DNA from 2 places in the Halobacillus sp. H74 genome. Region 2 is predicted to be linked to the other one. Evidence: riboswitches for the same ligand, from Rfam matches in the RefSeq annotation. Region 2 holds a riboswitch; the other holds the start of a gene.
What was found. A riboswitch is a leader RNA that binds a small molecule or an ion and turns the genes downstream of it on or off. The one in region 2 is predicted to bind S-adenosylmethionine.

Region 1 (6,131 bases), on a different contig from region 2:
ATATTCTATTCGAAGGAAACTCCAACGGAGCTCCAGCAGAACGTTCATGTCAGTCTGAACATATTGGCTCAGAAGAATTTGCAGCTGACCATGATGCACCGGAAGCATCCAAGCTTTTCAATGGAAGTATCGGGATAGCAGAAGCGAAGAATAATGACCTGACTGACTATGAAATCCTTCCTCCAATCATGGAAGCGAACTGTGTAAATCAGGAGCTTGAGCGTCCGCATATCGTAACAAAGGGGAACCAGTATTACTTATTCACAGATACGCACAAGAATAAGTTTGCCCCTGGAATCACAGGGCCGGACGGGCTTTATGGTTTTGCTTCTGATTCATTGACAGAAGGCTATGAGCCGTTGAATGGAGATGGACTAGTTGTTGCGAATCCAAAAGATGAGCCATATCAGACGTATTCCTGGATGGTCATGCCGAATGGTACAGTCATCAGCTTTGCCAATTTCTATGACTTGAATGGACTGAAAGTCAGCGAGATCGGTCAGCAATCTGAACAATTCCAATTCGATCATTTTGGTGGAACCTTAGCTCCTTCTCTTAAACTTTCTATTCATAAAGATGAAACTAGAATCGTCAAAGAGATGGACGCTGGCATATTCAAATAAACACTAAAGTCAAAGGCTATATGCCTTTGACTTTTCAATTTGTTTAAAAATTTGATTGTCTAGTCAAAAAAATCCATTTTTAGTTAACGTGATATTATCGTGGATAGAAGAACACCAAACGGTTAGTGCAATAGCATCTTAGGGGGTTCACTCGCCATAGTGCGAAAAATTACCACTACTATATGATGGTAAAGCTATGGGTGGTTATTTTTTTGCGAATAAGACAGTATGAAATCATCAAGAAAAAAAGCTGACTAACCCCTCTAGTCAGCTTTTCCCTTTACTCTGCCGTATTTTCTTTCAAGGCTTTAATCGTACCGGTATGTACCCCTTCATGGTACAATGTGAAATTCAGAATTTCTCCAACTGTCGGCAGGGATAAGAAGGCTTCTGCCGCTTCATCATCCAGCTGCCCTGCGAGCGCTTCCTTCAGTCTAGCCGGCTGTTCCTCAAGCTCTTGCTTCAGCTCAGCAAGTGTCGGGATGTCGCCATGCCAATCGGCCGGTTTTGTGCCTGGTGCGAACAGTTTAAGATAGCTGGACGGCGTTTCGATCGGTTTGCCGCCGAACTTAGCAATCAATGAGTTTTGCACCACGTAAATGTGTCCGAGGTTCCAGCGGATCGTGTTCCTGAATCCTTCCGGCTGTTTATCCGCCTGTTCTTCTGTGACATTGTCCAATTCCTTCAACGTCGCTTTTCTTACCAGGTTGATCTGTTGAAAAATCTGTCCTTCGTTCATGTTATCATCTCCCTTCTTACCTATAATTCTAGCTTTCCACCTTACCGTCCTCAAACATTCAGCTCAGACTTGCCTTGGTTATATCTCTATATCAAACCAGTCAATATCCCATTTAGATCAGCACTAAATAAGCTCTTCCCAAATTACTAAAGGAAAGCCCCTATTGTTGAAGATTTGAAATTGAAATATAATTTAAAAGAACTCAAATGTTTTATTATATTCTTTATGTAATAACCATTAAACTTCCCTAACTATGGATTTTCCTTTGGTTTGATCTTTATCAAGCCATTGCCAATCTTCATGTAGCTCAATTTTCCCCTCAGAGTTTAAGTGGGGAACTGATTTGCACTTCCCTCCTCTGATTTCATTTGATGTGTTCACATGATTATATCGGAATTCTAAAGTGTCATCGGTATTTACTATTCCTACTAATTTCCCTTTGACTATCTCTCCCCCTGAGTAATCAGCATAAAGGATATTTCCTTCTTGATAGTAGTCAAAATAAGTTTTGGAAGATACTTCACCACTTTCCGTATTCTCTATTGAAACAAATTGGCGATTATTATAATGAATCATTTAATCCCTCCTTGAACTTGTAAGCTACAATATTATCATACAATTTTTAAAATTTGAATAAAAAAGGAGACATCCACTATTTTTGAATCGCCCCTATTCCTGAAGACTAGAAATCGAGATAACATTCATTACAATCACTAGATCCTTCCATTTCCTTAAGATACTTTCTTAGCGACCACAAACCATAAAACCAAATCCTCTTTGTTCCCAGCTGGATCTGTTTCTGTTTGAGTATGTAATGTCAGCTCTAAAACCTTAAAGTTAGATGGTAATTCATGGTCAATTTCTTTTTCATCATAAAAATGCAATGACTTACCATCATGTAAGAAGGTATTTTCCTCAATTTCTTCTCCAACCCCGAAATTCTTATGGTCTTCAGTAGATATGCAAGTAAAAATCATTAAACCTTCCTGCTTTAATAGCTTATTCATTTGGTTCATAAGTAAAGTACGTTCATCTTTTAAAAATAGGTGTAAAACATTTGATAAATAAATCGCATCAAAATTCTCCTTAGTATCATTTGGTTTAAGTACGTCTTCCACTTGATACTCTATGTTTCTTTCTCGGCACTTATGTTCCTGCATGCAAGCTTTATAGCTTCTGATGAGACATCTATACCTTTAACCTTAAATCCACTTTGAGCTAATTCTAAACTATTACTACCGTAACCACATCCTGGTACAAGGATTGAACGGATATGGTTATCTCTTAGATGCGGCAAGCTCATATCCACTGAAGGACATGGTGATCCACCCCAAATTTCCCCTTCTTTAAAACGTTCGTCCCAATACTTGGCCTGTGTTATCAATAGCTCTCCCTCCATATGGTTGCATTTATATATTACTACCAATTATTGCAAATCAGATCACTGAAGTCGATGTATTGCTCTTTTCTATTAATTTTAACTATCCAATTTGACAGCCTCGAAACCCCATGCTAGTATTTCTTTTAATCATAAATCATAATCTCTTATTCAGAGAGGTGGAGGGACTGGCCCTATGAAACCCGGCAGCCGAATCAATATACCTACGTTGATTTAGGTGCTAATTCCAGCGAAGCAAGTGCTTTGAAAAATAAGAGAGGTCGAATGTCTAAACCTCTCAAATTGAGAGGTTTTTGTATTTATGAAGAAAATTTAATATCGTATATCTTCAGGTGCTGCCTAAACCACTTCGATCTTAGGCAGCTTAAAAGGGAAGTCCGGTGTAAGTCCGGCACGGTCCCGCCACTGTATATAGGAGCAAACCTGCTTGCATGCCACTATCTTATTTATGAATCTCGATGGGAAGGCTCAGGTTTGTGTTGAACATAAGTCAGGAGACCTGCCTGTTGAACGTACACTAAACCTACGAGGAATAGGGAGGTGTTTTGGCGCGCATGCATTTTACGTCCGTATGAGTTTTTTAACGTCATAACCATCTCTCTAATAAATAGAGGGATTTTTTTATTGAAAAAATCATTAGGAGGCATCGTGATGACAAGTGTAATAACTTCGACAATTGGTTATCCCAGAATTGGTGAAAAACGAGAATGGAAAAAGTCACTTGAACGCTTTTGGCAAGGTGGAATTTCTGAAAATCAATTATTGGATGAAATGAAAAAAATTCGCCTTGACCATTTACAAAAGCAAATGGATAAAGGGGTTGACCTTATTCCTGTAGGGGATTTCACTCTCTATGACCACGTGCTTGATACGTCTTTTATGTTTGGTCTGATCCCTGAACGCTTCGGAAACTATAATCAAAGTGACTCCCTTAATACTTATTTTGATATTGCCCGTGGAAATGATGAAGTCGTAGCCTCTGAAATGACAAAATGGTTTAATACAAATTATCACTACATTGTCCCTGAAATTGATGGAAATTCAAATCCTGAATTAATCAATAATTTCCCTCTTCATTATTTTAACGAAGCAAGAGAACACCTTGGCATTATTGGTAAGCCCGTCCTTTTAGGTCCAATGACTTTCATTACACTTGCGAAGGGTGTTGAAAAAAACAAGGGAAACTTCCTTTTGAAGAAGCTTGTCCCTCTATACATCCAAGTGCTTCAAGAACTGAAAAACGCCGGGGCCGAATGGGTGCAGTTCGATGAACCGATCCTTTGCACTTCTACTACAAAAGAGGATCTTCAACTCTTCAATGAAGTCTATGAATTGATCCATAGGCAATTGCCGGATGTAAACATCTTGATTCAAACATACTTTGAAGCCGTCGATCATTATGAAGAAGTCGTCTCACTTCCTGTGGCTGGTATCGGTCTTGATTTCGTTCACGATAGTGGGAAAAACCTGGATAATTTGAAAACATACGGTTTTCCAAAGGAAAAAGCCCTCGCTGCTGGTGTAATAAATGGAAGAAATATTTGGAGAGCAGACCTGGAAAAACAGCTAACACAGCTGGAAACAATTTTAAAAAAGGTAGATAACGAACGTCTTATTGTGCAGCCTTCCTGCAGTTTATTGCATGTTCCTGTAACCATAGAGACGGAGAAGGAGATTGATCCTGTATTGAAAGACGGTCTCTCTTTTGCTGATCAAAAATTGCAGGAAACAGCCCTCTTGACGAAAGCATTAAACGAAGGAAAAGAATCAGTGGAAGAAACATTGACTAAACAAAAGGAAGCCCTTATCCAGTTATGGGGGGACAAGGAACAAAAGGATTCCTCAAAAGATCGAACGAATACATGGGAAGAACAAAAAATCGGAAGAGCCTCTGATTATCGTACTCGTCAGAAGCTTCAGGAGAAATATTTCAACCTCCCATTACTTCCGACAACGACAATCGGCAGTCTCCCTCAAACAAATGGGATTCGGAAAGCGAGAATGAATTGGAGAAAAGGGGAGTGGACAGACTCCTACTATGAAACTTTTATTAAAAACAATATATCTGAGTGGATCAGTCGACAGGAAGAATGGGGACTGGATGTTTTAGTGCATGGGGAATTTGAGCGGAACGATATGGTTGAATTTTTCGGTGAGAAACTGGAGGGATTTGTATTTTCAAGGTTTGGCTGGGTGCAGTCCTATGGATCTCGCTGCGTCAAACCACCGATTATTTATAAAGAGGTTGTCCACCAGCAACCGATGACGTTGAAGGAAATAGCCTATGCGCAATCGTTGACAGATAAACCGATAAAAGGAATGTTAACAGGACCGGTCACAATTGTTAATTGGTCCTTTGTTCGAGAGGATATCAGCAGATTTGAAGTAACAAAGCAAGTTGCTTTAGCTTTACAAGAAGAAGTAAAAGCCTTGGAAGATAAGAGTATTCGTATGATTCAAGTCGATGAACCTGCCTTACGCGAAGGATTACCACTTAAAGAAGAAAAACAGAACGATTATTTAGAAAAAGCTGTATATGCCTTCAAACTTGCAACGTCGTTGGTCAAAGATGAAACCCAAATTCATACACACATGTGTTATTCCGAATTTGGAACGATTATGACTACCATCGACCAATTGGACGCAGATGTCATTTCTATTGAAGCCGCGCGCAGCCATGGAGAAATTGTAGCTGACTTTGAGAAAATATCCTATGAAAAAGGAATTGGTCTAGGAGTTTATGACATCCACAGTCCTAGAGTTCCGCATGTGGAAGAGATGGAAGCAAACATCCTCCGCGCTTTACGAGTCCTTCACCCTCGTCAATTCTGGGTCAATCCTGACTGCGGATTGAAAACCAGAGGAACGGAAGAAACCGCAGCTGCTCTCACAAACATGGTTGAGGCAGCGCGAAAGGCACGTGAGAAAGTAAAACAAAGTGTAAGTGGTTCCTGAAAATTTTCATACTTTTAAACGCTCAGGGATTAATCCCTGAGCGTTTTGTTTCCTTTGTAAAGAAGCGGGAGCATACAACCTGATAGATTGAAGCAGCCATCTTCCCCATTAACAATCATTATACAACCTCCAAATACATGACTTGAACATCTATAACCTTTGTTATCAATAAACACCTCTGATAAACTCATGCACTTCTTTTTGATAAAAATCACGTAACTGTTCTAGATCTCCCTCACTAAACGGCTTTACCTCAACAGCCGACAAATTGTCTTCCACCTGTTTTCGGTTACGGAATCCTGGAATCACACTTGTCACTTCTTCCTGCTGCATGACCCATCTCAAAGCCGCCCTGGACATATTTCCCCGCTCTTCTGCGATCCAATTCAACTTGCTGCTCAGCTCCACACCTTTT
Region 2 (6,131 bases):
TCAAGGTTCATGAATTCTCCTTTTGGCCGCACCGAAGCGGGAGCTTCCACTTTATAGTCCCGGTCCGTCGTACGATGGAGAGGCTTTTCGGAAGCCTGGTGGTCGTCACCTTGTTTGATGGCTTGGTTAATTTGATAAACGACAAGTTGTTCCATCAAATAAAGATGTTCAAGTACTTCTAATATGGACCACTGATCTTCGCCAGGTTTAAGATGTGCTTGTTCTTCAGGTACTTCATTTACAAAGTCTAACACTTGATTTCTTTTTTCGTCTAAGCCATACATGAAAACTCTTCCTTTCACCATTAAGTTTACCTCGAGTCTATCATAATAAAAACGGATTGTTCTTATAAGAAACCTCAAATCCTTTGAAACTTTGCTTTACTATGTACGTATATAAGTAAAGGTGGCGTAATTATGAAGAAAATCATGTTTTCACTCTCGATTTTCCTCTTGTTTATCGGGGTTGTCGTGTTTCTCGTTAAGTGAATTCCATTGAAAGAGAGTGGCAGTGTAATAACTGCAAGCTTATAAGGGAAGCGCAATTTCACTTGGAATCACTCCATCATGGTATAGGGAAGCCCTTTATCATAGAATAAAAGGGAGCATACATAAGGAGGAGAAGAGATGAGTAATTATTCGATTAATGAGTTCATAAGGCAGACAAAACAGGATGATACAGAAAATGATTATTTTGAGTTAGAAACTCCAAGGATTTTAGAAGTCAATTTACTTGATCAGGTTTGGGCTAAAGCAGGATCGATGATTTCTTATAATGGGGGCATCAAATTCGAACGCGAAGGGATATTAGAACATGGAGTCGGTCGCCTTTTCAAAAAGGCAGTGACAGGGGAAGGCAGTTCGTTGATGAAAGCTACCGGACGCGGACGACTTTACCTCGCCGATCAAGGAAAGAAAATAACGATTTTCGATTTAGACAATGAAGCAATTACGGTCAATGGAAATGATTTACTTGCTTTTGAGCCAAGTATTGAATGGGATATCAAGTTGATGAAAAAAGTTGCCGGGATGGTTTCAGGAGGATTATTCAATGTGACCTTGAAGGGCAGTGGCCGTGTGGCGATCACTTCCCATTATGAACCATTGACTTTACTTGTACGACCCGGTCAACCGGTCATCACAGACCCGCACGCAACGGTTGCTTGGTCCGGTCATCTAGAACCTGATTTCAAGACGGATATCAGTTTCAAAACGTTTATCGGACGGGGAAGTGGTGAATCGATCCAAATGGAGTTTGAAGGGGACGGTTTTGTGATTGTCCAGCCGTTTGAGGAGGTTCATACCACAGGAAGTCAGTGAAAAAGCACATTTTTTTTCGGACAGGCATGAGTATGGTACTCTGTGAATACAATGGTAGCAGGAGAATGGGATAGGCTGTTTTTGAAAATTTTTAAGCAGTAATCCTTTACTTCGATACAAAAACATTGTAGGATGATAATTAACAAAAAATAAATAACGGAAACTTCTTATCCAGAGAGGCGGAGGGACTGGCCCTTTGATGCCCGGCAACCATCGAATCAATCCAAGGATTGACGAGAACGGTGCCAATTCCTGTAGGATGGTTAACATCCTAAGAGATGAGAGGATCGTGCGGATATTAGCGACCCCTTTTCTTACTGGATAAGAAAAGGGGTCTTTTGGTTAATTAAAACCGTCAGGCTCTCGGAAGAAGTTGCGTTAAGGGAAAGGAACGATGTCAAATGGCAACAGCTATTTTCGGTGCAGGATGTTTTTGGGGTGTAGAAGCTTTCTTTGAAAAATTCGAAGGAGTCACAATGACTAAAGTCGGCTATATAGGCGGCAAATTAGAACACCCTTCATATGAGCAGGTAAAAGCAGGCGGTACAGGACATGCAGAAGCGGTGAAAATCAATTATGATCCAACAGTGATCACTTACGCAGAACTGGTGAATATCTTTTTTGAAGCTCATGATCCGACCTCTCGTAATAGACAGGGGATTGATATAGGTCACCAATATCGTTCAGTTATATTCTATTCTGAAGCAAGTCAAAAGTATATTGCGGATGAAAAGATTAAAGAGTGGGAAGAAAAAGGAGTCTTCAAACGTCGGATTGTCACAACAGTCGAGAAAGCGACGACTTTCTATGAGGCAGAAGAACACCATCAGAAATATTTACAAAAAAACGGTTCCGTCGCTTGTGGAATTGGCTGAAGTTAAATTTAAGGTCTCTTGAAAAAGAGGTCTTTTTTTATCGTCCATGAAATTATAAAATATTTAATAACTTTCAGGATTTGGTGAAAGGTCAATCGTCAGTAGTCTGAAAAAGGAGGGAGGCAGCGTGTGGTTCAATGATGGCATTTTAATTGTTATGTGCATATTCATGATGCTCGGGGCTTTGGATTACTATGTCCTTAATCATCGTTTATCTTTAGGGTGGAGGTTTTATGAAGCCTTCATGATGATGGGTCCATTAGCCTTATCCATGGTCGGAATCATTTCCCTTGCTCCTGTACTATCGAGATGGCTGGCGCCGATTATTTCTCCCCTTTTTCATTGGTTCGGTGCAGACCCTTCCATGTTCGCCTCCATGCTGCTGGCTATTGATATGGGAGCGTACCCTCTAGCAAGTTCACTGGCATTGGAGGAAAGAGCGGCGGTATTTTCCTGGTCTTTGTTAGGGACGATGATGGGACCTACCCTCGTTTTCACCATTCCGGTCGCTTTGACGATTGTAAAAAAGAAAGATCGTCCTTTTTTTGCTAAGGGTATTCTAGCTGGCTTGGTAACCGTCCCGATTGGCTGTTTAATAGGAGGGTGGACCGCAGGTTATGATTGGCTATGGATGTTGCGCAATTTAACACCAGCCATCATTCTGTCTGTAGTGATCGGTGCTGGTTTATGGTTATTTACAAATATGACTATCCGCTTATTTTCTTATTTCGGAAAAACTATAGAACTGATCATCATCACCGGTTTAGCTCTGATTATTATTGAAACATTGACAGGAATGGTTCTTTTACCAGGGATGGCTCCTTTGTCAGAAGGAGTCACTATCGTCGGTCGGATAACTGTGACGTTAGCAGGTGCTTATCCATTAGTTGCTTTTATCAATCAACATGGAGAAAAAGGTTTAGCGAAAATGAGTGCGAAGATGGGCATAAACACTATAGCAATGACGGGGCTGATCGCTTCTTTAGCTCATCATCTGCCAATGCTGGCGACGATGAAGGACATGGATGACAGAGGGAAGACAGTGAATGCGGCTTTTGCGGTAAGCGGTGCTTTTGTGTTTGGCAGTCATTTCGCATTCGTAGCAGGTGTTGAAAAAGATATGATATTATCCGTGATCGTCGGTAAATTGACAGCTGGAGTATTAGCGATACTATTGGCTCTTTTAATGACTAAAAGTGAAACTGCTGACTAACAATCGACTCGCTCCGGGATGGACTGATATTAAAGAAAAGCCCAAACGTCCTTCAAATTTGAAAGACATTTGGGCTTTTCTTCATAATACAAAACTCTTAAAAGAAGAAAATAAGAAAAATCCAGTAACAATCAATAGAAGGACCCCTGCCTGGATACAGATACCTATGATACTGCATACTTTTCCTCCGATGGCAAAGTTCTTTCCTTCTGATTCAACCTCATTCATTTCCTTAAAAGATTGATTGGCATAGATGAGACCGAAAATGCCGATGATCAGGCCGACTATTGGAATAAAAATGGACATAATGCCTAAAGTGAGGGATGTAATGGCTTTATTGTTCATAAATTTCCTCCTTAATACAATTGTATCAAGGACACGGGTTATTTAGAATCATTTTGTGTATCGATTGGCATAGCTGCTTGCGACGATCGAATCAGGTTTGATTTTCGGCTCTATTCCTAATGATTCAATTCTTGCAACCATTTCATTCACATAGACCCTTGTCCGATTTCGTTCTCCAGAACCAATGTCGATATGTCCTTCAATAGTAAAGGTCGCTCCTTTATAAATATGGGGGAGGACGATTTCAATCAATTCGTTTTTCTTCTCTTCTGTAAATAAAGCGGCTACTTTTTCAGTCAATGACGTTTCATAAGAAATCCGTTCATGTAAAGTGGTCATTTCTCTATGGACAATTTCTTTTCGAAAACAAGCCCACGCCCCTTTGCCGACACGTTGGATAACGATGCCTGTAATAAATAGCGTATTAGAAGGATGAACTTGAGAATCAGTCCCGACCATTAAACGGTAATTTGCGATTGGTTCCTTTTTCATAAAGGTGATGATATGGGAGAACACCTCAGAGAAATTCATTTGCTTATAAGTGAGATTTTGAAATACATCTGATTGATTCACAACAGACAGCTCCTTTATTTTTTCACAAGGCTCTGTTAACTTTTTGTCTTGTTTATGTTTGTTGTCGGGGGGGGGGGGGGTGCCTCAAGAAAGAACGGGGAGGAGGCAAATACTTAAGTTTTATTCCCCTTGTTATTAAGATATTCATAGACCTATGTGAAAGATAACATGAATTTATCGAGAGTATGTGTCAATATTGGTATAATTATGCAATCAGGAATGCTTAAAGATGACTTCTGATTTACCTTTGTTAATATGCATGTTTACTTATAAAAAGCGAGAGCATCGTGGTTACGTACTTTTCAATACATATGAAAAACTGACGTCTTTTCAGTTATGACCTGGTTGAGGTGGTGCTCTAACAACCAAAGAAGATTAACTTCCCTTTACTCATCGAATGACTTGGTCGTGAAGAACAACAGGGTTTCTCAGCGGGTCCGAAAATAAGGAGTGATACATTGTGAAAGGTTGGAGCAACTTTTGGGGATCATTACCCCACCTTCAAAAGGGAGAAAGGTTCATAGTTGGAATAGATGGATTGAGCCGGGCAGGAAAAACGACAATAGTGAAAGAACTGGGGGAGCAGTTATGTGGAAGATATGATGTTCACACTTTTCATATCGATGATTATATCGTTAGTAAATCTAGACGTTATCATACTGGCCAGGAAGAGTGGTTTGAGTATTACCAGCTACAATGGGATGTGCTCTGGTTAAGAAACCATTTTTTTGAACTTTTGAAAATGGAAAGAGAATTTAAGTTACATAAATACACAGCTTCGTTGGATTGCTGTGAATGGCAAAATGTTACGTTACCTGATACTTGTGTGGTTTTAATAGAAGGTATCTTTCTCCAACGTGAAGAATGGCGGGAATTTTTCGATTATGTCATATATTTAGACTGTCCTAGAGAAAAAAGATTTGCTCGGGAAAAGGTAGCAACACGAAAGAAGGAAGCAAAGTTCGAGAGGAGATATTGGAAAGCAGAAGACTATTATTTACAAACGATCTATCCTGAGAAAAAGGCTGATTTAGTCCTTCAAGTATAATCAGACAATAATAAAACGGGCTGGGACAAAACACTAACTGCCACAGGAAAAGATGGACAATAAAGTAGAATGGATCAAATGAAGCGAAGTATGTTGCCGGAGAAGCGTATGTATTTATTGCTTCATAAAGAAAACCCGAACGAATTTCGTTCGGATTTTCTAGTGGAGAAATTCTTTTATCCCAGCCCCGTTTTATTAAAAGATGAAGATCCATATGAGGATAATTGTCAGGACAAAAGTGATCGTGTAAATAGTGGTTAACATAGGGATGCTGTTGGAACTTTTGCTTTCACTTTTCAATAATTCCAACTCCTGATCCGGAGAAGATTGATCATCCTTGCCTATATTTTTCGCAATCACGATGGTACTGATAAGGGCTATGATTGAAACAAGAATGACGACGATATAATAAATCGGGTACATGAACATCCGCTCCTATGTTAGTCTTTCTTCTATTATAATAGAAGGAAGGCGATGCGGGAAATATTCCCTTCTACATTTGGAGTGGAGCTTGAATTCCCAATATATTCAACCCGTCTTTCAAGACCACTGTCAAAGCGAAAATGACCGTCAAACGTGCTTGCTGCTGGTCACTTTCCAGTATTTTCGTTTTGGCATAATATTGATTGAACGCTCTCGATGCATCTAAGAGGTATTTAGCAATTTTGGAAGGGTCATAATCTTTGTAAGCATTCTCTACAACCTCTGGATAATTCCGTACAAGCTTGATGATCGGCCAAGCAAGCTCATCATCAAAT

Region 1: it holds a riboswitch for S-adenosylmethionine, as region 2 does, so the genes downstream of both, metE (5-methyltetrahydropteroyltriglutamate--homocysteine S-methyltransferase) here and msrA (peptide-methionine (S)-S-oxide reductase MsrA) in region 2, are expected to answer to the same signal.

Annotation. Positions count from the first base shown of each region.
Region 1 covers NZ_JBQQCI010000004.1:266,881-273,011, reverse strand. The annotation lists gene ACTWPX_RS10615 (glycoside hydrolase family 68 protein) at 1-623, shown strand, start outside; gene ACTWPX_RS10610 (DinB family protein) at 904-1,362, opposite strand; gene ACTWPX_RS10605 (n-acetylglutamate synthase) at 1,600-1,938, opposite strand; gene ACTWPX_RS10600 (hypothetical protein) at 2,094-2,480, opposite strand; gene ACTWPX_RS10595 (class I SAM-dependent methyltransferase) at 2,489-2,746, opposite strand; SAM riboswitch class I at 2,905-3,018, shown strand; cobalamin riboswitch at 3,075-3,282, shown strand; gene metE (5-methyltetrahydropteroyltriglutamate--homocysteine S-methyltransferase) at 3,413-5,716, shown strand; partial or broken gene ACTWPX_RS10585 (aldo/keto reductase) at 5,882-6,131, opposite strand, start outside.
Region 2 covers NZ_JBQQCI010000003.1:443,757-449,887, forward strand. The annotation lists gene ACTWPX_RS08525 (DinB family protein) at 1-284, opposite strand, end outside; gene ACTWPX_RS08530 (AIM24 family protein) at 627-1,319, shown strand; SAM riboswitch class I at 1,484-1,604, shown strand; gene msrA (peptide-methionine (S)-S-oxide reductase MsrA) at 1,721-2,194, shown strand; gene eutH (ethanolamine utilization protein EutH) at 2,322-3,407, shown strand; gene ACTWPX_RS08545 (DUF4190 domain-containing protein) at 3,489-3,752, opposite strand; gene ACTWPX_RS08550 (ribonuclease H-like YkuK family protein) at 3,801-4,283, opposite strand; gene ACTWPX_RS08555 (kinase) at 4,786-5,373, shown strand; gene ACTWPX_RS08560 (hypothetical protein) at 5,569-5,796, opposite strand; gene argS (arginine--tRNA ligase) at 5,867-6,131, opposite strand, start outside.